4 regions of the Neobacillus sp. MER 74 genome follow, and region 1 is predicted to be linked to each of the others. Evidence: riboswitches for the same ligand, from Rfam matches in the RefSeq annotation. Region 1 holds a riboswitch; each other region holds the start of a gene.
What was found. Region 1 has a riboswitch for lysine ahead of M3610_RS15610 (aspartate kinase). Riboswitches for the same ligand answer to the same signal wherever they lie in the genome.

Region 1 (7,606 bases):
AATGACATTCATATTCGGACGATAGGGAACCTCAAATTCCTCCTCATAAGGAGCAGTATTTTCGCTATCTTGACGTGAAATAATAAATTTCACCATTTTAGTATCAGACATTATTCCTACTCCCCCTTAACTTTTTGCGTAATTGCGTTCGCGTGGCTTGATTAATGAGACATCAACATCTTCATAACGGAAGGCCGGTGCGGAAGAACTGTCAACAAATTTCGCCATTGTTGTTTTTAAGAATTCCTCATCATTACGAGTAGGGAAGTCAGGCTTATAATGAGCACCGCGGCTCTCATTCCGGTTGTATGCACCAATCGTAATAACACGAGCCAATTGAAGCATGTTTTGTAATTGACGAGTAAAGGCTGCCCCTTGGTTGCTCCATTTAGATGTATCATTAATGTTAATTTTTTGGTAACGTTCTAATAGTTCTTGAATTTTCTCGTCAGTTTTTAATAGTCTGTCATTGTGGCGAACAACGGTTACATTATCCGTCATCCATTCGCCAAGCTCTTTATGGAGGATATATGCATTTTCATTTCCATTTAAGGACATAACAGCATTCCATTTTTCTTCTTGTTCTTTGACATGACGGTCAAAAACGGTAGAAGATACAGCATCAGAACTCTTTTCAAGACCTTTGATATATTTCACTGCATTTGGACCAACGACCATTCCACCGTAAATGGCTGAAAGCAAGGAATTGGCACCTAAGCGGTTCGCACCATGTTGTGAGTAATCACATTCACCAGCTGCAAATAGCCCTGGAATGCTTGTCATTTGATCATAATCAACCCAAAGGCCACCCATTGAATAGTGAACAGCCGGGAAGATTTTCATTGGTACTTTACGAGGGTCATCACCCATAAACTTTTCATAAATCTCGATAATACCGCCGAGTTTAACATCTAATTCATGTGGATCTTTATGAGAAAGATCAAGGTATACCATGTTCTCGCCATTGATTCCAAGTTTTTGATTTACACATACATCGAAAATCTCACGTGTTGCAATATCACGTGGTACAAGGTTTCCATAGGCAGGATATTTTTCCTCTAAGAAGTACCAAGGCTTTCCATCTTTATATGTCCAAACACGTCCGCCTTCACCACGTGCTGATTCACTCATTAAGCGAAGTTTATCATCACCAGGAATGGCAGTCGGGTGGATTTGAATCATTTCTCCATTCGCATAATAAGCGCCCTGCTGGTAAACGATTGATGCAGCAGAACCTGTATTAATAACAGAGTTAGTTGATTTTCCAAAAATAATACCAGGGCCTCCAGTAGCCATAATAACTGCATCGCCAGAGAAAGATTTAATTTCCATTGTTTTTAAGTTTTGAGCAACAATTCCGCGGCACACACCATCGTCATCAACAACTGCACCCAGGAATTCCCAGCCTTCATATTTCGTTACAAGGCCAGCTACTTCCTCGCGGCGAACTTGTTCATCCAATGCATAAAGCAGCTGTTGACCAGTGGTTGCTCCAGCAAATGCAGTACGGTGATGCTGTGTTCCACCAAAGCGTCGGAAATCAAGTAATCCTTCAGGAGTACGGTTAAACATAACTCCCATACGGTCCATTAAGTGAATAATTCCAGGTGCTGCGTCACACATTGCTTTTACTGGCGGCTGGTTAGCTAAGAAATCTCCGCCATATACTGTGTCATCAAAGTGAATCCATGTGGAATCCCCTTCACCTTTTGTATTTACTGCTCCATTAATACCACCCTGGGCACAAACAGAGTGAGAGCGTTTAACAGGCACTAAAGAAAATAATTCTACTGGTGTTCCTGTTTCTGCAACCTTAATCGTTGCCATTAAGCCAGCTAAACCACCGCCGACTACAATAACCTTACCTTTACTCATTCGTGACTCACTCCCTTAATCCAAAATCCAATATTTTTCCGAGCAATCGTTCATTTTTTATACAAAAGCTAGTAATGTCGTTACACCAACATAAGATAGAGCCAAGAAAATAACGATTGTCACGTATGTAGTAATCACTTGAGAACGAGGCGATACTGTAATGCCCCAGCTTACCAAGAATGACCACAAGCCATTTGCAAAGTGGAAAATTGCTGAAATGATACCAACAACATAAAATCCAAACATGAATGGGGATGATAGGATATCTTGCATCATTTGGAAGTTAACTTCATTTCCAAAAGCAGCAGCGATACGAGTTTCCCACACATGCCATGTGATGAAAATTAGTGTAATTACACCAGACACACGTTGTAGCATAAACATCCAGTTTCTAAAAAAACCATATTGACTTGCATTGTTTTTAGCTGTAAAAGCGATATACAGCCCGTAGATTGCATGGAATAAAATCGGTAAATAAATAATTACAGTTTCTAAAACATAGCGAAATGGAAGATTCCCCATAAAGTTCGCTGCTTTGTTGAAGGATTCTACCCCTTCTGTTGCATAGTGATTCACAATTAGATGCTGCATGACAAAGATCCCGATTGGAATAACACCTAGCAACGAATGCAATCTCCGATAAACAAACTCTCGATTACCCGCCATAAATTTACCCCCCTATAATGTTAAAAAAAATGATGTTCAGTTTCTATCAAATTAAATCCACTTTTGTCGAAACTTCGCATCACTGTGACAATAATGTGACAAGTTCATTTTACTCCCATCATCTAAGAGCGTCAAGAAAACGGATACACATTACTCGGATAAAACTAAAATTTTTTAAATATATTGATATTATAATAATTAATATATACTCGCTAAAAAAATGGGTCTTTTCTCAACATTTCTTGAATTCCTTCAATTAATTACCAAGAAAAAACGGTTGTTATTATTTCTTTATCGGGAATGATAATTATCATGGAAAACAAGGTAAGATATTGCAAAATAACAAAAAAATAAGCTAAATTTGATTCATCATAACTAGAAAAACTGTACTAAAAATTAACCAAAAATGTATATAATAGAATGATAGAAAGAGGGGAAGCTTGTGAATAATAGTACAGTTATGAATGAAACGATCGATATTGATGAACCTAGAACTATTTCTATCTTCGGATATGAACTAATCAGAGAAGTTCTCTTGCCTGAGATTTTAGGGAAAGACACACCTGAAATTTTATATTGGGCTGGAAAACGACTTGCACGAAAATATCCATTAATGGATTTAGAACAGATTATTGATTTCTTCGCCAAGGCCTCATGGGGCCAGTTAGAACTTGTGAAAGAAAATAAAACTGAGTTCCAATTTGAATTAATTAGTCCGCTCATTATTTCACGCGTTAAGTCAAAGGCTGAACATTTTTTCCAACTTGAAGCAGGATTCCTTGCTCAACAAATTGAATTGCAAAAAGAAGCCAACGCCGAAACCTTCGAACATCCAATAAAAAAATCCAATAAAGTTGTTTTCACAGTGAAATGGGAAAAAAACTAATTGAAAATGGTGTCAGGCACCGAATAGTGCCTGACACCATTCTTTTTTATTGAACTGCAAGTCCGAATGCTTCGTGTAAAGCTTCTACTGCTTTTAACATATTTTTTTCTTCTACAACGGCTGACACTTTTATTTCTGATGTGCTGACCATTTTGATTTGGATGTTGTTTGCAGCGAGTACCTCAAACATCTTTGCTGCTACACCGGGATTGGAAATCATCCCTGATCCGACAATCGACACCTTCGCTAATTTGTTTTCAGCATCAATTTGCTCATAATTCAAAACAGCTTTATTGTCTTCTAGGACCTTTAATGTTTCTAATAGATCATTTGTATGAATAGAGAAGGACAAATTCGCAGATCCACCCTCAGTTGTGCTTTGGATAATAATATCCACATTCAGATGATTTTCAGCAAGTGTGGTAAAAATGGTTGATAGGCTTGTTAATGAATTAGCCAACCCTAATACTGTTACTTTTGTAATTTCGTCTTCAAATGCAACTCCGCGGACTACTAAGTTTTGTTCCATTGCTGCTTCCCCCTCAATAACTGTTCCTTCTATTTTCTCCATGCTCGAACGAACTTCGAGACGTACTTGATAGTTTTTAGCAAATTCCACTGCTCGTGGATGAAGTACTCCTGCACCTAAATTAGCTAACTCCAGCATTTCATCGTACGATACGGATAATAGCTTGCGGGCACTCTTCACATATCTTGGATCCGTTGTGAAAACTCCCGTTACATCCGTATATATGTCACATTTATCTGCCTTTAAGGCTGCTGCCAGTGCAACGGCTGTGGTATCGGAACCGCCACGGCCAAGTGTAGTAATTTCCCCCTCTTCGGTGATTCCTTGGAATCCCGCAACAATAACCACCTTGCCGGATTCAAGCTGTGATTCAATCGCTGCTGTTTTAATATTAGAAATCCGGGCATTTCCATGTACTGGTTCGGTCATAATACCAGCCTGCCACCCTGTAAAGGACACAGCATCAAGCCCTTGCTGGTTGAGAGCCATAGACAGTAACGAAATTGTTACTTGTTCCCCGGTCGATAACAGCATGTCCATTTCCCGTTTGTTTGGCTGCGTTGAAATCTCCTTTGCTAAACCGACGAGTGTATCCGTAGATTTACCCATTGCAGAAACAACAACAACCACATTATTTCCACGGTCAACCTCACCTTTTACACATGATGCAACATTTAAAATTCTTTCTACATTAGCGACGGAGGTGCCTCCGAACTTTTGTACAATAATCCCCATGTTTGTTTTCCCCTTCTCCAGATGTAATTCATATTTTTCCCCAAATAAACACAAAAAAGCAATGAGAAGGGCATCTCATTGCTTAAAACACGAAAAAAATTCTCGCACCTACAATGTAAGATAGCTCTCCAAGACATTAGTCTTGACAATCCAGCATTTATTCAATACAGGACCAGAAAAGAAAGTTATGAGACCTTCTTTACTTCGGCGAACATCCCCTTTCATGATTCTTCTCAGAAGCTCATCCTTCTCAGAACCACTACTCTTGAAGCTCGCACCTCTACCTTCACTTTAATACGTAAAAGTGATAGTAAATTAAATTTTCACTTATTATAGCATGGTCCTTTTTTTCTGACAATCACTAAGACTGAAGTTTTTTGATTAATTCTTCGGCTACATTCATGGGAATTCCGATATTTATGAATTCCTCTTTACTTGCTTCTTTCATTTTTTTCACCGAGCCGAACTGTTTTAACAATAACTTTTTCCGTTTCTCCCCAATTCCCGGAATATCATCAAGCAAGGATTGAAACGCAGTTTTTCCGCGCAGTTGGCGATGGAAGGTGATCGCAAAACGATGGACTTCATCTTGAATCCTTTGCAGTAAATAAAACTCCTGGCTGTTTCGCCCGAGCGGAACAATTCCTAAAGGATTGCCATACAGCAATTGGGATGTCCGGTGTTTTTCGTCTTTTACAAGCCCCGAGAGCGGAATATCTAAGCCTAATTCATTTTCCAAAACATCTCGTACGGCTTCAACATGCCCTTTACCACCATCAATAATGATTAAATCAGGAAGAGGAAGTTCCTCTTTTAGCGCGCGTGAGTACCTTCTTCTCGTTACTTCTCGCATCGATTCATAATCATCCGGCCCTTGAACGGTTTTGATTTTGTATTTACGGTATTCACGATGGTTCGCCTTGCCATCAATGAACACTACCATTGCTGATACAGGGTCTGTCCCTTGGATGTTAGAATTATCAAAGGCTTCAATCCGGTGCGGCGTGTAGATTCCCAGTAATTCTCCCAGGTTCTCCACTGCCTTAATGGTTCGATTTTCATCCTTTTCAATTAGTGAAAATTTTTCATTCAAAGCAATTTTTGCATTTTTAATCGCTAATTGCACAAGATCCTTTTTCTGTCCTCGTTGGGGCTGAAGCACTTTAACTTCCAACAGTTGTTCTGCTAAACTCAACTCGACATCATCTTGAATGAGAATTTCTTTCGGCTTAAAGTGATTGGCTTTCGAATAAAACTGACCGAGGAACGTTAAGATTTCTTCCTCTGGCTCATTATAGACGGGGAACATCGAAACGTCCCGCTCAATTAGTTTGCCTTGGCGGACAAAAAAGACTTGCACACACATCCAGCCTTTATCAACTGCATAGCCAAAAACATCACGGTCGGTAAAATCGGTCATCGTAATTTTTTGTTTTTCCATAATCGTTTCAATATGGATGATTTTGTCACGATATTCTTTTGCACGTTCAAAGTCCAATTCTTCGGAGGCAGCAGCCATTTTTTCCTTCAGCTCTTTTTTTATTTCCTTATACCCGCCATTTAAAAAGCGGGTGATTTCATCCGTCATCTGTTTATACTGTTCTTCCTGAACTTCATTCACACATGGTGCCAGGCACTGTCCTAAATGATAATATAAACAGACTCGGTCCGGCAGGGTTGAGCATTTGCGGAGCGGGTAGATTCGGTCAAGAAGCTTTTTGGTTTCGTTTGCTGCTGTCACATTGGGATACGGACCAAAGTATTTGCCTTTATCCTTTTTTACTTTTCTTGTGATAATAAGTTTGGGATGCTTTTCCGCTGTTAACTTGATAAACGGATAGGTTTTATCATCCTTCAGCATGATATTGTATTTTGGATCGTACTTTTTAATAAGATTCAGTTCCAGCAAAAGTGCTTCAATATTCGAAGAGGTTACGATATATTCAAAGTCCTCAATTTCATTGACAAGTCTTAGTGTCTTCCCATCGTGCGTCCCCGTAAAATAGGAACGGACACGATTCTTTAGTACCTTAGCTTTTCCCACATAAATAATCGTTCCCTGACGGTCTTTCATTAAGTAGCAGCCAGGTTGATCCGGCAGCAGCGTCAGTTTTTGCTTAATTGTTTCATTCATTCCGGCCACTCTCTCCCGTCTTATATATAATCTACTGTTAAAATATTAAAGGAAACGGCGCATAATTAAAAGTAGTAGTCTCTTGGAAAAATAAAAAAACCTTAGCTGGGTTATTTCCAAGCTAAGGCATTTTCATTTTATTTACACGTGTTTTTCTAAAACACCTGCTAGTGCATCTTTTGGTTGGAAGCCGACAACTTTATCAACGACTTCTCCATTTTTCATCACTAATAAAGTTGGGATGCTCATTACACCAAAGTTTGCTGCAGTTTGCGGGTTATCATCCACATCAAGTTTAGTGATTTTTACCTTATCGCCCATTTCTAAGTCAAGTTCTTCAAGAACTGGAGCGATCATTTTACAAGGTCCGCACCATGGTGCCCAAAAATCTACAAGAACAAGGCCTGAACCAGTTTCAGCCGAAAAGTTTTGATCAGTTAAATGTGAAATTGCCATTTATATTGCCCTCCTAATGATTACTGAGTTACTACCGAAAGTATAACATCGTTTAAAAAATCAAGCTAATAAATTGCTTCATCAATTATTATCCCCAAAATAAACAAAATACAAAACGAGCGGAAGCATTCCGCTCGCCCTTATTATTATGAGTGTACTTTGAGCTTTTTAAACTCCTCAGTTAGTAATGGAACTACTTCAAACAAGTCACCGACAATTCCGTAATCAGCTACTTTAAAAATGTTTGCTTCTGGGTCCTTGTTAATAGCAACGATTACTTTTGAGTTAGACATCCCGGCTAAATGCTGAATAGCTCCGGAAATGC
Region 2 (7,606 bases), on a different contig from region 1:
TCTTAATATATACGGAATCCCGCCAATATGGTCCTCATGTCCATGAGTGACAATTAAAGCACGGATTTTCTCCTGATTTTCTACCAAATAAGTAATATCAGGGATAATTAAATCAATTCCTAATAAACTCTCATCTGGAAACTTCCCGCCGCAGTCAATAATAAAAATATCGTCTGCATATTGAACCACATACATGTTTTTTCCGATTTCATTGATACCGCCTAAAGCAAAAATGGATAATTGCTGATTATTGGTTTGCAAGTAAATATCCTCCCTATTCCATGTAAATATGAATAGTATGCCCTTTTGGTTGGACTTTATTGGAAAGGGAAAGTGAAAAATTTCAGTCAGGGTCCGAAAAATAAAAGGCTGTCAACAGTACGGAATTCAAAATTCCCTATGTGTTGACAGCCTACCAGCATTTAAATTAATGTTTTGACTTGGTGTCCAGGTAAAACCACTTGCAATGCCATTTCTTCATCGTGACTCAAAGGCAGCAATGGCAATCGAAGTCCACCAACCTGCACCCCGCTCATGTTCAGGGCTGCTTTTACTGGGGCCGGATTAGGAGCCGTAAATAATGCCTTCATAAGAGGAAGCAGTTGGCGATGAGAGTGAGCCGCTTCTTGGACGCGTCCATTTTTAAAATGATTTATCATTTCTTGCATTTCATTGCCAATTACATGGGAAGCAACAGATACAACTCCAGCACCGCCAATCGCTAAAACCGGCAATGTTAAGCTGTCATCCCCACTATAAAGGGTAAAATCACTAGGGGCTTGGCTAATAATAGAAGCCATGTCATCCAGGTTGCCGCTTGCTTCCTTAACAGCAACAATATTCTCGATTTGGGATAGGCGAACAATGGTCTCTGCGGATAGATTGACCACACTTCGACCAGGGATATTATAAAGCATAACCGGTAATGATGTAGATTCAGCGATTGCTTTGAAATGTTGATACATACCTTCTTGGGAAGGTTTGTTATAGTATGGAGCAACGAGCATGATCCCGTCTACACCTGTTTCTTCAGCTTGCTTTGTTAAACTGATAGATGCCCGTGTATTATTCGAGCCAGTGCCAGCAATAACTGGGACTCTTCCTCTCGCTGCGACGACAACGGCTTTAAATAAAGCGATTTTTTCATCCGTCGTTAAAGTTGGAGATTCACCGGTTGTACCGGCAACGACGAGACCGTCCGTCCCATTTTCAATTAAATAATCTACTAATCTTCTTACTGCGTTAAAATCAACCTCGCCATTTTGATCAAATGGTGTAACCATTGCGGTTAAAACTTGGCCAAAATTCATTTTTTCTCACCCTTTTAATAAATTTTTATAAAATTTAGAGGTGGGCAAGGCCATTCAAAATTCAACGCAAAAAAGCAACAGTGAGGGTTCACTGTTGCAGTAGAAACATAAATAAAACTAAGTTCCCGTGCGTAAGATAGCCCTCCATATAGTCTCCTATATGACAGTTCTGTATTTATTCAATAGCAGAACCAGCTTCATGATCATGAGAATCAATGAAACTTCGGCAAATTCCCCTTTCTACAACCATCGTTGGACCTCATTATCCTCCAGTTGTGTACTAATGGTCTTTGCACCTCTATCCTCACTTCAAAAGTATTGAAGTAAGAAAAATATATAATTAATAGTAAATATATCAGAATATTCCTTTTGTTTCAAGGGGGAAAAGGAACTATATTTGTAAAGTTTATGCAGTTTCTAACCCCTGTTCTTCTTTTTCTACTTCTAATGCAGATACAATATATGCAAACCCGTTCATCACAAAATAAATAACATCCGATTGAATCTGTTCCTTTTCTCCTAAATAAGTATTTATGATCATACTGATGGAAAAGAAAACTACGAAGGATAATGCAATTTTATTAAAAATCATCAAATTTACCGACCCCTTTATTTAGGATTCTTATGTTAATCATATTTGCTTAAGACGGGTTTTATGTCTGCCGCCTGAAGGGTGGTGCTTGAAATCAATGAGTGCCAGGTGTTGGTTCATTCACCCTGGTTCTTCTTGGAAGTTCTTTCTTACCGTGCAGGAAGTGGTAAAGAACCATCGATGCAAGAACGACTGCACCTAAAATGACATACAAAGTACGATAGCCTGTTAACGGTATAATAAACCCGAGGATGTATGGACCGAAACCCAGACCCGCATCAAGAAAGATAAAGAAAGTGGAAGTGGCCAAACCCATCCGATGGGGAGGAGTTAGTTTTACTGCTATGGCTTGGGTACTTGATTGCAAGTTACCGAAACCAAGGCCGATTAATACTCCTGCTGCTAATAAAATAATGCTGATGTTTGCGGTGCTAAGCAGAAACAAACCAACGGCAAAGGCAATAATACATGGATACATAATATAGTTTGCCCCTTTTAAATCCATTATACGGCCGGTAAGGGGGCGTGATAACAATACGGCAATAGAATAAACTAAGAAAAAGAAACTTGCAGCGCTTACTAGATCAATTTCTATTGCATAGAAGTTAATAAATGAAAGAACGCTGGAATAACAAAAAGCTACTACTAATGTAATAACTGCAATTGGCAATGCATTGGGCTCAATATAATTAGAAAGTTTAAATCCTTTTGTTTCAGTTGGTTGGGGTGTTCCTTCTAATTGAGGCACATTTACAAAGAACGCTGTGACTAAACTAATGATCCCTATTACAAGGGAGAAAATAAATATCATTTGAAAGTCCGTATGCTGGGTCATGTATAGGCCAATGAATGGGCCAATTGCGGTAGCCAATGTTGCGCTCATACTGAAATAGCCAATTCCTTCAGCTTTCCGTGAAGCAGGGATAATCTGGGCCACGATCGTTCCTGTTGCTGTACCAACCATTCCGGCTGCAATCCCATGGAGTAGTCGTGTTATAAGCAGGAAGGTAATCCCGAAATTCAGAAAATATAAAAGAAGGGTGAAAATAAAAAGGATGGAACCAGTGATTAATGTTCTCTTCCTTCCAATAGACTCAATAAATCTACCGATCAAAAACCTGCCAATTAATGAACCAACAATAAAGATTCCTGTGGCAAGACCTGCTTGACTTGTGGAAGCATGAAATTCGTCTACTGCATAGACACCAATGATGACAATTAATAAATAAAAGACTAAAGTGACGAAAAAATTGACCCCGGAAACAATCGTAAAATCTTTAGTCCAAAGTTTAGCTCTTGGTTGATTCACGTTATTAAACCCCTTACTTAATAATATTATCTCGAATGATCCCCATAATCTGGATGGTTTCAAGCTGTTCGTGTTCTGAGATACCTTTTAAGATGTCATTTTCAAACTGATCAATCGTGACCCGAACTTCTATATATACTTTTTTTCCTAGTTCAGTCAGCTGTATCCGCTTTTCACGTTTATCATGGCTAGGAACCTGTTCGACATAGCCCAGTTCCTCTAATCGATTAATAGTCCTAGTAACTGTGGGTTTTTCTACATATAAATAATGAGAAAGATCCACAAGTGTAGCAGGTCCATTATTGGATAAGCAGTGAAAAATAGACCATTGAGCTCTGTGAAGTTGATGCTCAGCCAAATGGAAATTCAATTTATTTTCAAACGGGCGGTAAAGCATCAATAATTGATGAAAGAATTTTTGTGAAGTCTTTATTTAAATCACCTCGAATAAGTCGAATAGTTAGCTAGAGTAATAATTACCCTGGGTAACTATATTAGTGTAACAGATGTGGTTTTATAAGTCTAATTGTGGTTACTAATCAAACGTTTGATTAAAAAGGGCTGAAGCCTTGAGATATATAGATTTATGAGGGTATAGGGTATTTTTGAAAAAACTAACCAAACGATTGATTAAATGGGGGCGAGGCCTTAGTATTGAAGGATTTTTCTGGTGTGAGAAATTTTTTTGAGGAAAAACTAATCAAACGTTTGATTAAAAAAGGTCGGAAAATACCGCTGAAAAACTAATCAAACGTTTGATTAAATAGGGTTGAAGCCTTGGTATATAAGGCTTGTAAGGTATTATTTGTTTTTGTTATTCCGATACAAATACAGGCCGAATCCCAACGTATCCCTGCCCCAGGTCAAATAGGTCCGGCGCCATGTTCGAATCCGCTCCAACATCGCATTACAATCTGGATCATCTGGATTCTCAAGACAATAGTTCTCGACGGACATCGAATAAAGCCACTCGTAATCGTCCCAATCATCATCGTTGGCAACATAAGACCAAAGCGGGATTAATCCTAGTTCCTCGCCAGCCTTAACAGTATCCGCATGGGTTTTACATTCCGACTCATCAGCGCCTCCGAGCGCTTCTAAATACGCAGGACTTGGAGTCTGTTTCCAATATCCCTCGCCAATCAGAATGTAACCATTTTGCTTAACTAGACGTTTTAATGTCTGTAAGGTGGGTTCCATTCCACCTAATGCGTGGGTTGAACCAATACAAATCCCCAAATCATACCCATCTTCCTCGCATCCTTTGACTGCTGAGGCGGCATCTTCCACAATAAATTCGATGCTGCCTTCAGGAATTCTGCCGTGTGCCTTTTGCTTTGCTTCCTCGATGGACCCTTCATACAATTCGATAGCTGTAGCGGCTGCTTGATAATTTTCCACCAAGCGGATTAACAGTTCGCACTTTCCTGCTCCTATATCAATTACTTTATCTTTTGCATTGGAGAGATGATATCGAGCATCTTCATGATCTTGTCTTCACTGATTGGATTACTAAAGGCATGGTCGCGGTGGGCAATTGCTGAAAATTTATTTCTATCCATATATTTATATCTCCTTGTTCATGTGGTCTGTATGAAGCGTATCTTACCCGGCGATGTGAAGCAAGTTAAAATGTAGGGGATTGTAATTTATCAAAAGTAAAACTGAGCAGGAGAGAGAGGTTCTTCTTCATGGGGAGCCCTGCCGGTAAAGCGAGTTGCAATCCATAGCATAATTCTATTTAATAAAAGTGTAGTGCAAAAATTAGTTTGAATGAGGTTATCGATATGAGAGCATTAGTGTTTAATACGTTTGGCGGGCCAGAGGTACTGAAGTATTCAGAAATCAACGAACCTGCTATTGGTCCGGATGAAATACTCCTTAATATGAAAGCAATTGGCCTAAATTTTGCTGATATATATAGAAGAAAAGGTAACTACCATCTCGAGGGGGAGCCTCCATTTATTTTAGGATATGAAGGGGCAGGAACGGTCGCAAAGGTCGGAGCAAATGTTCAAGGCATCCGCATTGGCGATCCTATTGCCTTTGCCGATGTACCACATGCTAATGCAGAGTTCGTGGCAGTCCCTGTAGAAAAGGCGATCCCTCTGCCTGAAACAATTTCGTTTGCGGAAGGCGCTTCTGTCCTATTACAAGGATTAACGGCTCATTATTTAACAAAGGATAGTTATTCCGTAAAAAAGAATGATATCGTACTAGTTCATGCGGCAGCGGGCGGGGTCGGGCAGCTTCTGGTTCAAATTGTCAAACTACTGGGCGGAACGGTAATAGGTTTAACTTCGTCCCTGGAAAAAGCGAAGGCGGCAGAGGAAGCAGGAGCGGATAAAGTGTTCTTGTATAAGGATGATTGGAAAAGGCAAATACTCGAAGCTACAAATGGGAAGGGTGTCAATGTGGTCTATGAATCAGTAGGTTCAACGCTTCAAGACAGTTTTGATGTCACTCGCATCGGCGGGACGGTAGTATTTTACGGAATGGCAGGAGGGGACCCAGCTTTGGTGGATCCAAGAATGTTAATGGATACGTCCAAAACATTGACGGGTGGAGACCTATGGAATGTGCTTACCAACCGAGAGGAACGAATTGCTCGTTCAACCGAACTGTTCGGGTGGATGTCGGAAGGAAGAGTTAAAGTATCTAAACCAACTACCTTTGCACTAAGCGATGGACAAGAGGCACACCGATATTTAGAAAGCCGAAAGAGCACAGGGAAAATATTATTAATACCATAATGCCCTAACAATTAAATGCCTCCACAATGTGGGGGTGTTTATTTTGGTGTCAGGCACCAAAAAAAATTTAATTTTTTATTGCAAAAGCGCTTTCACTAGGTTTATAATATGTATAAATCGATTTACTAAACCGATTTACTAAAACGGTTTATCCTATGATCACAAGTATTTATTTAAAAGGGGATTTTGTTATGAATAATGTAATTGTCCCGATAAACGCATTTGATAGATTTGAAGTCTTGAAGAAGGGGCAAACTTCATTTATTAGGCTTATTGCAGATTCAGGTGCTTATGGAATTGAGATTCGACGCGAATTATTGTCGGACGAAGATCCATCACTACATCAAATTAAACAAGAAATTGAACAATATCAATTATTCACAGTTTATTCGGCTCCGATTGAGTTATGGAAAGAGGACCACCAATTGAACAAGAAGGAATTAAATGAGATTTTGGAAGAAGGAAAAGATCTCGGTGCTAAATGGATTAAAGTGTCACTTGGCCATTTTCAAAAAGGCCAATCTGATCTTATCGAACTGAATACCTTTTTGGATCAGCATCAGGGAGTTCAATTGTTCGTTGAAAATGATCAAACGCTTCATGGGGGGAATATCCATCATTTAACATCCTTTTTTGAAAGCGCCTCCGAGCAGAGCACACCTGTTAAAATGACTTTTGATGCCGGAAACTGGTATTATTCTGGTCAAGAAGTAGACGAAGCCGTCAGCAAGCTTGCACCATATGTCATGTATTTGCATTTAAAACAGGTAGAAGATGATAATGGAGAGTTTATTACGGTGCCGCTGCAAAAAGACGGAAGTCACAGTTGGGAGAAGGTCATGAATCATTTTCCCGCTGAAATGGTGAAGGCGCTTGAGTTTCCCATCGAACCGAAGGAGAGAACACGAGAGTTTGTTCAGATGATTATGGAAAGTGAGGCTATATCATGCAACATTTAGATACAATTACTTTTGGAGAAGCAATGGCGATGTTTATGGCCAATCATCCAGGTCCCTTACACGAAGTCAGCCAATTTACCCGTGAACTTGCTGGAGCAGAAACAAATGTGGCCATTGGACTTGCTAGATTGGGCTTGCGCTCAGGTTGGGCGAGTAAAGTCGGAAACGATGCGTTTGGAAAATTTGTCATCGAACGGATCAAAAATGAAAACGTTGACACTGGGCATGTTTTGATTGACCCACACTATCCGACTGGGTTCCAGTTGAAATCGATGGTTTTAGAGGGCGACCCAGAGGTTCAATATTTTCGCAAAGGATCGGCGGCAAGCCATTTAAACTGCGAGGATTTCAATGAAGAGTACTTTCAGCATGCAAAGCACATGCATATGACGGGGATTCCATTAGCTCTTTCGGAAAGTACAAGAGCCTTTGCAAAACAAGCTCTAACCTTTATGAAAAAGAACGGCAAAAAGGTTTCCTTTGACCCGAATTTAAGACCAACCCTTTGGGCATCACAAGAAGAAATGGTAAGGGAAATCAATGAGGTGGCGTTCCAAGCAGATTATGTGTTACCAGGTATTACTGAAGGTGAAATCTTAACAGGCTTTAAGGAACCTCGTGAAATCGCTTCCTTCTATTTAGAAAAGGGCGTAGAGCTGGTAGTCATTAAGCTTGGGGCTGAG
Region 3 (7,606 bases), on a different contig from region 1:
TGGCCCATTAAAAACAGGCAGACCTGAAAGTTCTGCGGCTGCATCCTTTGTTAATTGGTTGCTATCGTATTCATTGAATGGAATGTCTCTTGCAAGTGCTTGCCAATAAAGCTCAACCATTTCTCCAGCAAGATCAGCACTGCTAAAGTCTGGAGGTGCGTGAAGAACCAGCTGATGACTATCGGGTCCGACTAAGTCATATGCATATGCAGACTGTGGATTTACCAGCTTCGCAGCACCACCCATTGGAATCTTCTCAAAATCTTTCGAGTCTCCTGATTTCAAAGCTTCTAAATAATTATGATATGCTTTGAGATTAACCTCTCCTAACTCATTATGCGGCAATGCTTTCGAATAACTGGCTATTTTATTTGGATACCTATCTTCATCCCCATTATTTCGATGGTTGACCAGCGGCTGATTCTTATAGAATTTCGCGGCCTCCATACGAATTTCAAATGCTTTATCGCGTCTTTCGGCAGGAGATAAGGGACCGAGAAGACACGAATTTATATACCTGGACATTTTTTTAATTACCTTTTTAAATTTGTGCTTGTCCAATAGATCACCTCTATTTATCGTATTCATTTTTTCTTTTTTTGTTTATGAAATTTATTATTTTTATTATTCTTGGAAATGGCATTGGGGGAAAATATATTAAACTCTTGGTCTCAGAATGGTATGGTCGAAATATAAAATATAAATTGACAAATTTCTATTAAACTAAAGATAGTTTTATCCTCAAATTCTTCTCTAACTATTCTTTTTATATTAACTACTCCGCAAGTCTTTAAACGGTAAAAAAAAGCACTTTCTCAACTAGTCGACAAAAAGATGTTGATTCCTGCATCCGGGATCAAGAGGGTCCGCTCTTATCGGTTGGGGGATCATGTTAAGCATCCGATCAGATAAATAAGCGGAAAAATTCCGCTTATTTAGAAATTATCATTAAAAATAACCAAAATAGCCGGAGAAATTCCTCCTATTTACTCGAAAAGCGCGAAAATGGTGGATTTCGCTTTGAATAACCGGAAAAACTTCCCTTATTTACCCCAAAACGAGCTCCATTCTGCATTTAACCGGAAAAACTCCGCTTATTTTCCGATCGCGCCGGTGCCGCAAAACAAAAAAGCCTGTAGACCAGACGAGTCTACAGGCTTTTGGCCTCAATGATTTAATAGTTTCTGAATCACGAGGTTTGTTAGATTTGGTACGATTTCAAAGGAGTAGGTCATTTCTAGTCTTTCAAGTTTCTTGTGAGCATCTAGACCATAAGGGCCGATATTGATTACTGGTACATTGATATCGCGAATGTCTTGGTAGTCTACAAAGAGCTTGGTGCCCCAGCCCGGGTTATTGTTTGATTCGGCATTAATACCGGCTTCGTCATCACTTAGCGCAACAAAACTCATATCTGAGATATAAGGGAAAAAGTTACGTGTCACCATCGGATGTTGATAGTTTGGCTGGAGCTCTTCCACAGCTTCATCCAAGGCCGTAATTAAAGCAAGCTCGTCCGTTGTTTTCCCTGTCAATTCAATTCGTGGGGAGTACAGAGATGAGTAAAACAGAATGATGGCCGGACTTTTATCATTCATCCATTTCCAAGCTTCCTCAACCACTTTTGCGGCAAACATGCGCGTATCTAGTTCTGTATTTTTTAAAAGCTGTTCTTTAAATTGACTCATATGTGCCGTGAACGCTTCGCCGTTCTCTTCAACCAATAATTGTTCCATTTCCTCGTACGTCATCACTCTAGGTTTCCAAGGGTGCTGTACATAGGGTTCGCCGCTCAATGTGCTGTATTGTTTATATCTTTCTTCGAAGGAAGTCAGGGCATTGGTAAAAGCAATTATCGCTTGTTCCCTTAATTTTTCAAGCACGTCCTTTGGCGACCAGGAATGAATAAAGAAATTGTAATAAACATAGGCAGCTAAGGCCGTTTGAACGGTATAAGAAGGCTTCAAATCTGTTTGTTTTAACGAAACAGGAGGAACGGTGGTTTCACCAAACGCTTCGTTACAAAGCTCCGGATTGTAATTGATTTGTCTGGTCAGCTCGGCCGCAATAAAGTTCGGATCGAGTCCCTCAAAGGCGGAACCTACATGCGTTTCTGCTCCGGTAATAAAGAAAGATGGCAGCAGCTTTCCAACGGTCCCCTTGTAGATATAGCGATTTTCGTCGCCTTCGTATCTTGGTGAAACGAAATCCGCATTAATCGCGGCTACATAGGTAAACCCATGTTCCTCTTTCCAGCGTTTCAATGTTTTCAATGCGGAAAGAACACCGTGGGAGCTGTCCTCTTCGTCACATTCCGATAAGAGAACAATGTTACCGTCTAGTTCTTCAGGGTGCTCGGAATAATAGTTTAAGAGGTATAAGTGACTGGCAACCCCGCTTTTCATATCAAGGACGCCGCGGCCAAATAACCAGTCGCCTGAGTCTAAATGTTCTTTAGCGGCAGCCGGCAGCTGTTCCATTTTTAGTGACTCCATCAGTTGGTCTGGGAAGCAAGCCTGGTCTTTTAAATGGTTAAAATCTTCAATCCCAACCGTATCAATATGACCCATCAAAATCACCGTGCGGCTGCTCGTTCCCTTCGTTCCTTTCACAAAAGCAAGAACATTATAACGCTCTTGATCGTCGTTGAGTGTTTGTTCTAACACTAGGTGGCTAGGGTTTTGTGAAAAATAGGGAATAGAAGAAATCATAGAATATAAAGACTGTGCAATGGCCTTTTCGCCATTGGTATTAACGACACTTTCAATGTTTACAAGCTGTTTCGTGAATGTCAGCACATCCTCACGACATTGCAACATACGCCTGACCTTCTTTTCTAGTAAATTGGTATTTAGAAAAAATGTATCTCAGAAGAGAAAGCCCGTCAAGTCTTTAATTTTGATAAAAAATAACATCAAAAATATTATTGCAAAAGTAAGAATATTTATATATACTAAAACTTGTTTCATTAAACTAAATATAAATCCTCATCTTTAAGCATTAGATGGGGTAGAGGTCGCGATTGATATTAGTATCCTATTGGAGATTCAGTGAAATCTATGAAAATAGGAAAAAGGATCCATCGCCGAAGCTTCTGAAATCACTGCTTTCAGAAAGCTGGGTCTGCACTCGAATAGGGGCAGAACTGTCACAGTTCCTTGGAATTGTGGAGAACTATCTTCACCAATGCTAACTGATGAGGGTGTGTAGAACACCGTCATACTCACATGGACGGTGTTTTTTTATTACCTAGGAGGGGATTTTTATGAAAAAGTTTGCATTTTTATTAGCAGCGGCGATGATGTTGATTTTATCTGCTTGCGGCACGGAGAAGCCTGATGGAGAAAAGGCAGCAAAAGCAAGTGGCTCTAAGCATGAGTTAGTGAAAAAAGGTGCGTTAACATTCTCGATGACCGGGCAGTATCCACCGTTAAACTTTAAGAAAGACGGTAAATTGACTGGATTTGATGTTGAAATTGGAACAGAAATTGCTAAGAGAATTGGGCTTGAAGCCAACCCTGTAACCAATCCATGGGAAACGATTATCCAAGGATTAAAGGCAAACAAATATGATGCCATTATTGGAAGTATGACTGCTACACCTGAGCGAGATAAGCAAGTTGATTTCACCAATCCATATTATTTATCTGGTGCACAGATTTTTGTAGCGGAAGGCAATTCCGCGATTCAATCGAAAGAGGATTTAAAAGGCAAAAAAATTGGTGTTATTCAAGCTAGTACGTGGAAAGACATGGCCGATGAATTATCTGATCAAGTGAAAGGCTATCCAACTGACGTTAACGCCCTTCAAGATTTGGCGCTTGGCCGTTTAGATGCGGTCATCACGGATAAAATTGTCGGTGTGAGTGCTAAAAATGAAAAAGGCTTAAAAATTAAGGCCATTGGCGATTTATTGAATGAAGACCGTGTCAGTGTAGCGGTAGCTGAAGGAAACAAAGAGCTCGCTGATAAAATCAACGAAGCTATCCAATCAATGATTAACGATGGGACGTATGAAAAAATCAGTATGAAATGGTTTAATACAAACATCATGGAAAAGTAAGACAGGATCAAAGATTTTAGTGTAAGCACCTGATGTGGGTGCTTGCACGATTCAACGAAGGAGGTACGCATCATGATATTTATTGAAAATATTATCAGTATTTTTAGTGAACACGGAATTGCTTTTTTGAAAGCTTCTTGGATGACCATCGCGATAACGGCCATCTCGCTATTATTTGCCATGGTGATTGGTATAATTTTCGCGGGCTTTAAAATTTCCTCTAGTAAAATACTAAATCGCATTGCCGATATCTATATAGGTATTATTCGTGGAACGCCTCTCATTGTTCAGATTATGTTCCTTTATTATGGACTTGCCAATATCGTGAACCTGGACAGCTTCACGGCAGGGGCTCTGGCATTAGGTGTACATACAGGAGCCTATATTGCGGAAATTTTTAGAGGAGCGGTGCAATCCATTGACCGCGGACAGATGGAGGCGGCAAGGTCACTCGGAATGTCCTATTCTCTTGCGATGAGGAGAATTATTTTCCCGCAGGCTTTCAAAAGAGCAATTCCGTCTTTAGCCAATCAGTTTATTATTGGCTTAAAAGATTCTTCCCTTGTTGCCTATATTGCCGTGACGGACCTATATAACACGGCTCTTAGTGTCCAAGGTGAAAACTATATGCCATTTGAAACGTACTTTGTTGTCGGCGTCTATTATTTGATTATCGTTCTGATTTTCACATGGGTTGCTAATCGGATTGAAAAGAAAATGGATGTCAGCAGACCTAAGGAGGCAGTAATCGCATGATTGAAATTAGCCATCTTTCAAAATCCTTTGGTAAGCTTGACGTATTAAAACAGATTAACTTAAGTGTAGAAGAGAAAGAGGTCGTTGTTCTGATCGGTGCCAGCGGCTCTGGTAAAAGTACGCTGCTTCGCTGCCTCAATTTTTTAGAAGTGGCAGAGAGCGGTGACATTATCATTGATTCTGAAAAAATAGACCTCGCAAAAACAAACTTAAATAAAGTAAGAGAAAAGGTAGGAATGGTGTTTCAGCATTTCAATCTTTTTCCTCATAAAACAGTTATCGAAAATATTATCGAAGCACCGATGTTTGTCAGAAAGGAAACAAAGGAAGCCGCGACTTCCAAAGCCATGGCCCTTCTTAAAAAGGTAGGCTTAGAGGATAAAGCCAACTACTATCCTGAACAATTATCCGGCGGGCAAAAGCAGCGGGTAGCGATCGCGAGAGCATTAGCGATGGAACCAAAAGTGATGCTTTTTGATGAACCGACTTCAGCGTTGGATCCTGAACTTGTTGGTGAAGTGCTGCAGGTAATGAAGGATCTCGCACGTGACGGGATGACGATGGTGATTGTGACCCATGAAATGGGATTTGCGAAAGAAGTGGCCGACCGAGTCATTATGCTGGCAGACGGAAATATTATTGAAGAAGGCCATCCAAATGATATTTTTGTCCATCCAAAACATGAACGGACGAAAAGGTTTTTGAACCAAATATTATAGAATGCAATCAAACCTGCCTTGGCGTATTCAAGGCAGTTTTTTTATCTTTTGGCTCTGTATTTTAACCCTCCTTTTGTACCTTATCAGTTAGTTCTTAGGTAATGAATTGATAGAGAAAAGGGGTTCCTAAATATCTGAATAAATGGTACTATTTACATAGTGTTTACATGAAATTTACATATTTACGTATTGTTTACAAAACAAAAAATAATGAATCAAATAGGAGGGTATTGTAATTTGTCATTAGTTTCCTTATCAAATGCAATTAACTATGATCATACCTTAATAGGTTCTAAGGCAATGAATCTGTCAAAAATTAAAAGAATTTTAAATAATATTCCAGATGGTTACGTAGTCACTTCGGACGCATTTAAGGAGTTTCTTTCATTCAACCATATTAATACAACAAGCAATGAAAACGTTCAAGATGAAATCATCCATGCTAAATTCCCTGCTAATATGGAATTAACCATTGCAGAGAAGTTTGAAGCTTTGAAGAAAAGTTCGAACTATGCAGTTGCGGTACGTTCATCGTCTGCACTAGAGGATCTTGAAGGCGCATCATTCGCTGGACAATATGAGACAATTTTGAACGTAAGAACTCTGGAAGAACTTTTACATAGCATAAAGCGATGCTGGGCGTCCTATTTTTCATCCTATGTACTGGATTATGCCAAAAATAACAGCATTTCACTTTCCGATGTTCAAATGGGGGTCCTCGTACAAGGGATGGTTAACGCAGATGTTTCAGGTGTTATCTTCAGTACAAACCCAGTGACACATAACCAAAACGAAATTCTTATAAATGCTAGTTATGGTTTAGGTGAGGCCATTGTTGATGGCAGCGTCACACCAGATATGTTCATTATTAATAAACAAAGCAATCATATTATGAAGGAACTAGGACTAAAGGAAATTCAAATTATTCCTGCCGAGAGCGGAAACGAAACCGTTGATGTACCTATTGAACAACAGGAAGTATTTTGTTTAGAAGAGGATTTAATCCATCAGTTAACGGATGTTACAAAGGAAATTGAAGCTTATTACCAATATCCAGTAGATATTGAGTTTGCTATAAATAATCATCAAATTTTCATCTTGCAATCAAGGCCAATCACGACATTAAAAGGGGGGAAAGCATCATGAGTACATTTATAAACAACTTAGAATTTAAGGATTTTAAAAAGAATTTATTTTTAGCTGATGAAGAGAAGAATGTATTTTGGGAACTGGATGGTGCTCACTTTCAAAAACCATTAACACCGTTATTTTCTTCTTATATAGCCCCTGCCGTATCAGAAGGAACGTTAAAAGCCTTTGAAAAGCTCCAATTGCCTGTTAAACAATTTCATGTGAAGATGACCAACGGCTATTACTATCAAACAGTTCGAATGCATGATAATTTAGAGGTTCGCCTAGAAGCGCACCAAGAGGCAATGAAACCAGTATTTCCAAGATTGACTGAGATTCTTGATGAACATGTTAAAAATACACTTTTACCTTTTTATCATCGCTTAAACGAGTATAAAGACCAAAACCTAACGTTAAAGGATGCAGAAGAGAAAGTAATAGAGCTGTATGAAATGTTCAAAGAAATTTGGTCCATTCATTTTGAGGTGGTCATGCCAAGATTGTCAATAGGCGTGGCTCTTGAAGAGGTTTATGGTGCCTTATTGAATACAAAAAATACAACAGAAGTTTATGATTTGTTATTAGGTACAATGCATAAGTCAATGGAAACGGATAGAGAACTATGGAAACTTTCTTTGATTGTAAAAGATTCAGAGATATTATCAAAACTATTTCATGATACAGATAGTGCACAATTACAAGAAGCACTACAGATCTCCGAAGAAGGTAGACATTTTTTATCGTCTGTTCAATTATTCCTTGAGGAATATGGTTATCGTACAGCAAACAGCCATGAATTTGCAGACGAAACTTGGGTAGAAAATCCTTATCATGCTTTAAAAGTTATTAAAAACTATCTTGAGAAGGACTTTGATTTTGAAGCTGAACTTCAGGAAGTTATCTCAAAAAGAGAAAAGAAAGTGGAGGAAGTACTTTC
Region 4 (7,606 bases), on a different contig from region 1:
AAATGATGGCAGCTTTTTTAAAGGTGTACAGATTGTTTTTGATGAGCAGTTAGCGAACTTTAAGGAAATCGCGAAACTTCCAATCAGCTCATCCATTAGGGTAAAAGGGGATTTTATTCATACTCCTCAAGCAAAGCAGCCTTTTGAAATAAAAGCGACTGACATTGTGATTGAAGGTACGTCAAATGTGGATTATCCATTGCAAAAGAAGAAGCATTCGTTTGAATACTTACGAACAATTGCCCATTTACGGCCAAGGACTAATACATTTTCAGCCGTTTTTCGTGTAAGGTCGCTTGCGTCCTATGCGATTCATAAATTTTTCCAAGATAAAGGGTTTGTGTATGTTCATTCACCAATTATTACCGGCAGTGATACAGAAGGTGCAGGGGAAATGTTCCGAGTAACTACCTTAGATATGGACAATCTTCCGAAAAATGAAGAGGGCAAAACGGATCTTAGCAAGGATTTCTTTAACAAAGAAACCAATTTGACCGTAAGCGGGCAGTTATCGGCAGAAGCGTTTGCATTGGCATTCCGGAATGTCTATACCTTTGGCCCAACATTTAGAGCAGAAAACTCTAACACTGCGCGACATGCGGCGGAATTTTGGATGGTTGAGCCTGAGGTTGCTTTTGCTGAATTGCCGGATATCATGGATTTAGCAGAAGAAATGGTGAAATATGTAATTGGCTATGTATTAGAACAGGCTCCTGAAGAAATGAATTTCTTTAACAGCTTTATTGAAAAAGGTTTACTAGACCGGTTAAATAATGCCTATACGGCAGACTTTGGCCGTGTGACCTATACAGAAGCGATTGATATTTTACGGGAGTCAGGTGAAACGTTTGCCTATCCAGTTGAGTGGGGCCTTGACTTGCAAACCGAGCATGAACGCTATTTAAGTGAAAAGGTATTTAAACGACCTGTATTTGTTACTGATTATCCAAAAGAAATCAAAGCTTTCTATATGAGACTAAATGAAGACAACAAAACAGTTGCTGCAACAGATTTATTAGTACCGGGTATTGGTGAATTGATTGGCGGAAGTCAGCGTGAAGAACGTGAAGAAATCTTAGCAGGTAAAATAAATGAACTTGGCATGACTGAAGAAGATTACTGGTGGTACCTGGAATTAAGGAAGTATGGCGGTACGAAACATTCAGGATATGGTATTGGTTTTGAGCGTTTAATTATGTATCTAACAGGAATGACTAATATTAGGGACGTCATTCCGTTCCCAAGAACAACAGGGAATGCTGAGTTTTAATTAGGCTGTGTTAAACTTGTCTGTTGATTTCCGTTCCAGGCACTTCGCTTTCCGCGGGCGTTGCGGGGAGCCTCCTCGGCGCTTTCAGCGCCTGCGGGGTCTCCCCTGCCCCGTACTCCCGCAGGAGTCTTCGTGCCTTCCACTCCAATCAACAGAGTTCCACAATCAACATTTCCCTTTAAAACAGCCTTTAATTAAAAAGAGAAGACCAGTTTCGAACTGGTCTTCTCTTTTTTGATTATTATTGGTCCTTTAATTCCTCTTCGAAAAAGAATGTTTCCGGGTGTTCCTTAACGATATAAGAATATCTTTTCATGTTTTTTACATATTGTGATTTTAGAATGGTGACGACTTCGCCAGTTTCAATAATATTTACAGATTGTCCGTTTTTGTATAGATTGGTTGAGTTTTTCACTTTTACACCCCTTTACCTATTCCTTATTAAGTATATCATAAAATCCTTAATCCTATTGCTATCTTATTGGATAAGTAAACTCAATTGGAAATCATAAAGCCCACTTCCTTTCAAAACAAAACGTAATGTGTTATGCTTTAAAGAAAGTGAGGTGTCATTTTGACAAATTATAAGGCAAGAAAAAGTAACCTCAAAGAATTACTAGCTAAAAACGGTATGGACTTGGAAAGTTTGGAAAGGAATACAAATATTCCTCAAACTCAACTCAACGACTATCTGTCAAAGAAAGTAATGAACTTAAATACTGCAATGACCATTTCCAAAGAATTGAATTGCCGCATTGAAGATTTATATATTTGGTCTTCAGAGGAGAAAGAAGCATAGAAGCATAAAAAACAGACTCAACATAGAGTCTGTTTTTTTGTATGAAAAAAATAGCACGCATTTTTGCGTACTATTTCTTTGGAATTAAGGGTTTAAGTCACATTCCTTTAAAGGAATTACTTTCGTTTTCTTTGTTAATTTATATCCCACCCAAACAAGTAAGAATAATGGCAGGCCGATGTAGGAGACTAATACTCCATTCCAATCGATATGATCACCCATAAATGCTGAATAGTTTTGTCCTAAAACAACAAATCCACATACAAGAAAAGCAAAGATAGGGCCAAATGGGAAAAGTTTTGATTTATATGGTAATAAGCTCAAATCTTTGCCTTGGGCAATAAAAGCCTTTCGGAAACGATAATGACAAACTGCAATCCCCAGCCAAGCGATAAAGCCGGACATGCCTGAAGCGTTTAACAACCAGATATACACTGTTCCATCACCAAAGAATGAGGCAAGGAAAGCAAGTGTCCCCACCAAAGTTGTTGCAATTAAGGCATTTACTGGAACGCCTCTTTTGTTTAATTTTCCAAGGAATTTAGGAGCTTTACCTTGTCGGGCCAAATCCCAAAGCATACGAGTTGATGCATACATTCCTGAATTTCCTGCCGATAAAACGGCGGTTAAGATTACTGCATTCATGATTGATGCAGCGAAAGCAATTCCTGCCTTTTGGAAAACCAAAGTAAACGGGCTTACAGTAACGTCGCCATTTGCTAAATTGTCATTTGTATAAGGAATAAGAAGCCCGATGACTAAAATCGCCAATACATAAAATAATAAAATACGCCAGAACACCTGCTTCACGGCACGTGGGATGGCTTTTTTTGGATCCTCTGTTTCACCAGCTGCTACACCTAAAAGTTCAGTTCCTTGAAAGGAAAAGCCTGCAGCCATAAAGATGCCTAGCATTGACAAAAATCCACCGTGGAATGGTGCATCACCAATCGTGAAGTTCTTGAAGCCAGGTGCTTCATTACCCATGATACCGAAAATCATTAACGTACCAGTAACAACAAAAATAATAACTGTTACCACTTTAATTAAGGAAAACCAATACTCTGCTTCTCCAAATCCTTTAACAGAAAGGTAGTTTAAGAGAAACATAATCACTAAAAAGATACCGCTCCAGATAAATGAAGGAGTATTTGGGAACCAGAATTTCATGATCATCGTTACCGCAGCTAATTCTGCAGCAATCGTTATGGCCCAGTTATACCAATAGTTCCAGCCGAGCGCAAAACCAAGGGAGGGATCGACAAATTTGGTGGCATACGTACTAAAGCTTCCTGCAACGGGCATATAGGCACCCATTTCAGCTAACCCTTGCATCAAAAAGTAAACCATGACACCAATAACAAGGTAGGATAGGATGGCTCCGCCAGGTCCTGCGCTATGGATTGCGCCGCCGCTAGCAAGAAAAAGTCCCGTTCCAATCGTTCCGCCAAGCGAAATCATGGTGAGATGACGAGATTTTAACCCTCTTTTTAAGTCCGATGGAGCTTTTTCTAGTGTTAAATCACTGGTATATTCAGATTCTTTTAATACTCTAGCTGTTTGCATAGTCTTGACTCCTCTTTTTTCTTTTTTTCGTGAAGGAGTTTGGAATACAAAAATGCCATCGAGGAATAATCGATGGCATTACAATACCCCGCATCATACCTTCCGAAAGATAGCTCAACACGATTAGCTGGTAGAAATAATCGTGACAGTTCTGTTCCTATTTGAAGACAGACCCAGCATGCTTTTTGAAGAGTAAAAGCACACTTCGGCAGTTTTTCCTTTTAAGTAGAGTCATGAATGTCTCTCACATCTCGTCCACTTTACTAATAAAAACCGCGACCTCTACCTCATCGGTTTGATGAGGATTTATCATATGAAATTAAATATATTAATATAGTAAATGAATTTTTATAGATTTGTCAATATGTAATTTTCTAATCAGCAATAAACAGATAATTTGTTTTTTTTAAATTAATTTTTTTATTTTACTTTAAGTGAGAGTATCGGTATTATTTTGAATTAGAATTGATGCCTGTTCGTATTAGGAGGATTTTTACCATGCAGATTGTTGGAATGATATTGGGATCTCTAATTATTGTGGTTGCCTTTAACCTTTTCTTAATCCCACATGAAGTATTGAGCAGTGGATTAAGTGGAATTTCAATGATATTAGGGATGATCTCACCGGTGAATACAGGGGTGGCAAATTTCCTTTTGAATTTTCCTTTGTTAATTATTGGATATAAAATGTTAGGAAAAAGATTTATCGTGAATTCGATCTTTTCGGTTATTGTTATCTCGATAGGATTATATGTAATTCCCGTATTTGCGATCGCAGATGATAGAATTCTTTCATCTATTTTTGGTGGTGCGTTAACGGGCTTAGGTGTCGGAATCGTTTTCCGTTGTTCCGGATCGACTGGGGGATTTGACATTATTGGCATGATCGTAGCAAGAAAAAGGGATTTTCCAATTGGTACTTTACTTTCAGGTATGAATGCGGTAGTTATTATGATTAGTGGATTTTTGTTTGATTGGGATTCTGCACTTTATACCTTAGTATCTATTTTTGTGACAGGTAAAGTAGTCGATGCAATCTATACGGATCATGCAAAATTAACTCTAATGATTATTACAGATAAAGGCGAAGAGATGAGGAATCATTTACTAAAGAATTTGTATCGAGGCTTAACTGTTTTGGACGGTGTTGGCGGATACTCAAATAACCAGCGGAATGTATTGATAACAGTCATTTCCAGATACGAACTTAATGAAGTGAAACACTTAATCACGGAAGTCGATTCGCGTTCCTTTGTTAATATTACAGAAACGATTGAAGTAATGGGGCTGTTTCATCGGCCAAGTCCATAAATAAAGGGTTGCATCTATTAAATGGATGTAACCCTTTTTGTTTCATCGGGATTTTCCTCGTTTTTTTATCCATTTCAATAACACATGGATAACTTCTTCAAGATCCTTCCCAGCTGGAGTTAATTCATATTCCACTTTCTTAGGTGAAGTGGCAATCACCCTTTTAATAATCAATCCTTCATTCTCTAAATCACGCAAGCGTTCGGTTAACAATCGATCAGAGATTCCAGGAATGGAAGTAACAATTTCATGGTATCGCTTCGGGCCCTCCATAAGTGAAAAAATAACGGAGCCCATCCAACGTTTACCAATAAATTCAATCGCATTATGAAAATTGGTACATATATGCTTAATTTCCTCTTCAGAAGGAGTCATACACTTGTGGTTGTTCGGTTCATTCATATAATATCCCTCTTTTTTACTTTTCTAACGATATCATATCATAGTTTATTTTCTTGACGAAAGGTACTTACTAATAGTAAGATGATTATGCACTTACTATTAGTAAGTTAAATTGATTAGGGGGAAATCTCTCATGCAAACTACTTTAACGAAAAGTTTATCTGATGTTATCAAAGAACGTCACTCCGTTAGAAAATATGATTCAACATATAAAATTTCTCAAGAAGAAATAAAAGAAATGTTAAAAGAAGCAACACAAGCACCATCCTCAAGTAATCTACAACCATGGCGTTTTATCGTGATCCAAGACCAAGAGTTAAAAAAGGAACTTAGAGCAGTAGCCAATAATCAAGAACAAGTCGAAACAGCTTCTGCTGTTATTGCTGTCTTAGGTGATAAGGAAATGTATAAAAGCGTGGAAAAAGTATACCAAAGTGCCTTTGAAGCTGGTTTTATGGATGAGGCTAATATGAATCGATTAATTGAAGGTACCAATAAAACCTATCCATTTGCTTCAGAAGAAGTCTTAAAAAATATTGCTTCATTTGATGCTGGTTTAGTGTCAATGCAATTGATGTTGATTGCAAAAGATCGAGGATATGACACCGTTCCCATGGGTGGATTTGATAAAGAAAAATTTGTGAAAATGTTTAATGTTGAAGATCGACTATTTCCAATTGTCCTGATTTCAGTGGGGAAGGCGGCAGCACCTGCTTTTAATACCACTCGTTTGCCGTTGGAAGATGTTTTAATAGAATATAAATAAAAAAGGAGGCGCATGAAAAATTTTCATGCGCCTCAAGGTTTAGTTATTGATATACTTTTCAAATACATACCCGAAATCTTTGACTATATATTGCTTTTTGCTGTCTTCTAACCATTGAAAAGCCGCTTGATTAAGCATTTTGAATTGTACAACCAAATTACTGTCTGCACTTGTCACACGACCTAAAGTAGTGGAGGCAACATCTAAGCTTTGTTTAGCGAACTGAAGAGAAATTTCATTTTCATGTGATATTTCTGAAATTTTAATTAGGGCTTTATATAAATCCTTAATTTCCTCAATATGTTTTTTATGTACATCAATGGAGAAAGGCACGGAGCCAATTTTAAATTTAATTTCGACGTCAAGGTCAACCGTTCCAGCGGTTTCGAGATATACGTCTGAGATTCGGTTGGTAGCATAACTATAACGATGGAGCATCCGTTTTTTGCTAGTTGCACTTGTGCCATCTAAATGGATAAGAGCATTATTGGTAAAGCAATATTCATCTGATTTGGATTTAATAAGAAAATAAATTTTTTCATTGTCTTCATGCATGACATAATCGTCTGCGTCTACCTTGTCATAATTCTCGGGTTTAATAACAGAGCCCACATCACTTAATCCTAAAATATCGGCAGCTACTTTTCCAAACATGAATATCACCCTCACTTTTTTAATTCTCCATCCTTCTTACGAATGGGGGACAATAAAGTTTCATCACTACTCAAAAAACTTTATACGTTAATATTCACATATATAGAAAAAAATTACAACTTGATACTTCCCCTATTATAATGGAAAATACACTATATACATATTAATAATGTAATAGAAGGAGTTGAGGTTATTGCGGCCGATTATTTTAGGGATCTTAGCGGCTTTCTTTTTTGCATTTACGTTTATCCTCAACAGATCGATGGACCAGTCAGGTGGCAGCTGGATTTGGAGTGCTTCTTTAAGGTATTTCTTTATGGTCCCTTTTTTACTTATTATTGTCATTGGAAGAAAAAATCTTAAACCCTTGCTTTGGGATTTGAAAAAAAATCCAGGTGGCTGGCTATTATGGAGTTCGGTTGGCTTTGGATTATTTTATGGTCCTATTTGTTTTTCTGCAGCATATGCCCCAGGGTGGCTCATTGCGGCCACTTGGCAGGTAACCATTATCTCAGGGTCTTTGCTTGCTCCCTTTTTTTACGAAAGGGTTATGACTAAAAAAGGTCCAATCCTGCAAAAGGGAAAAATCCCATTTAAGGGCTTGGGTATGTCATTAATAATCCTACTAGGAATTATCTTGATGCAAATGGAACAAGCCAATCAAATTTCAATTGGTGTGATTTCCCTAGGTATTCTTCCCGTGTTAATTGCTTCATTTGCTTATCCGCTAGGAAACCGAAAAATGATGGATATATGTGGTGGACGGCTGGATGTCTTCCAACGTGTATTAGGGATGACCTTAGCCAGTCTTCCATTATGGATTGTTTTATCGATTTAT

Region 2: another riboswitch for lysine. It lies ahead of dapA (4-hydroxy-tetrahydrodipicolinate synthase); the one in region 1 lies ahead of M3610_RS15610 (aspartate kinase).
Region 3: another riboswitch for lysine. It lies ahead of M3610_RS19885 (ABC transporter substrate-binding protein); the one in region 1 lies ahead of M3610_RS15610 (aspartate kinase).
Region 4: another riboswitch for lysine. It lies ahead of M3610_RS22700 (amino acid permease); the one in region 1 lies ahead of M3610_RS15610 (aspartate kinase).

Annotation. Positions count from the first base shown of each region.
Region 1 is NZ_JAMAUV010000008.1:181,291-188,896, reverse strand. It holds gene sdhB (succinate dehydrogenase iron-sulfur subunit) at 1-111, opposite strand, end outside; gene sdhA (succinate dehydrogenase flavoprotein subunit) at 127-1,875, opposite strand; gene M3610_RS15620 (succinate dehydrogenase cytochrome b558 subunit) at 1,933-2,541, opposite strand; gene M3610_RS15615 (YslB family protein) at 2,984-3,427, shown strand; gene M3610_RS15610 (aspartate kinase) at 3,474-4,691, opposite strand; lysine riboswitch at 4,805-4,982, opposite strand; gene uvrC (excinuclease ABC subunit UvrC) at 5,053-6,825, opposite strand; gene trxA (thioredoxin) at 6,967-7,281, opposite strand; gene M3610_RS15595 (electron transfer flavoprotein subunit alpha/FixB family protein) at 7,428-7,606, opposite strand, start outside.
Region 2 is NZ_JAMAUV010000031.1:28,782-36,387, reverse strand. It holds gene M3610_RS25380 (ribonuclease J) at 1-261, opposite strand, end outside; gene dapA (4-hydroxy-tetrahydrodipicolinate synthase) at 423-1,310, opposite strand; lysine riboswitch at 1,440-1,619, opposite strand; gene M3610_RS25370 (hypothetical protein) at 1,717-1,902, opposite strand; gene M3610_RS25365 (MFS transporter) at 1,997-3,211, opposite strand; gene M3610_RS25360 (MarR family winged helix-turn-helix transcriptional regulator) at 3,225-3,644, opposite strand; gene M3610_RS25355 (methyltransferase domain-containing protein) at 4,013-4,612, opposite strand; gene M3610_RS25350 (quinone oxidoreductase family protein) at 4,999-5,964, shown strand; gene M3610_RS25345 (sugar phosphate isomerase/epimerase family protein) at 6,156-6,923, shown strand; gene M3610_RS25340 (sugar kinase) at 6,911-7,606, shown strand, end outside.
Region 3 is NZ_JAMAUV010000014.1:60,239-67,844, forward strand. It holds gene M3610_RS19875 (vanadium-dependent haloperoxidase) at 1-561, opposite strand, end outside; gene M3610_RS19880 (M20/M25/M40 family metallo-hydrolase) at 1,167-2,819, opposite strand; lysine riboswitch at 3,003-3,185, shown strand; gene M3610_RS19885 (ABC transporter substrate-binding protein) at 3,266-4,063, shown strand; gene M3610_RS19890 (amino acid ABC transporter permease) at 4,136-4,819, shown strand; gene M3610_RS19895 (amino acid ABC transporter ATP-binding protein) at 4,816-5,538, shown strand; gene M3610_RS19900 (PEP/pyruvate-binding domain-containing protein) at 5,776-6,684, shown strand; gene M3610_RS28060 (PEP-utilizing enzyme) at 6,681-7,606, shown strand, end outside.
Region 4 is NZ_JAMAUV010000021.1:27,977-35,582, reverse strand. It holds gene asnS (asparagine--tRNA ligase) at 1-1,270, shown strand, start outside; gene M3610_RS22715 (hypothetical protein) at 1,267-1,422, opposite strand; gene M3610_RS22710 (hypothetical protein) at 1,512-1,685, opposite strand; gene M3610_RS22705 (helix-turn-helix domain-containing protein) at 1,845-2,069, shown strand; gene M3610_RS22700 (amino acid permease) at 2,154-3,635, opposite strand; lysine riboswitch at 3,738-3,928, opposite strand; gene M3610_RS22695 (YitT family protein) at 4,134-4,946, shown strand; gene M3610_RS22690 (winged helix-turn-helix transcriptional regulator) at 4,989-5,348, opposite strand; gene M3610_RS22685 (nitroreductase family protein) at 5,482-6,114, shown strand; gene M3610_RS22680 (PH domain-containing protein) at 6,154-6,768, opposite strand; gene M3610_RS22675 (DMT family transporter) at 6,962-7,606, shown strand, end outside.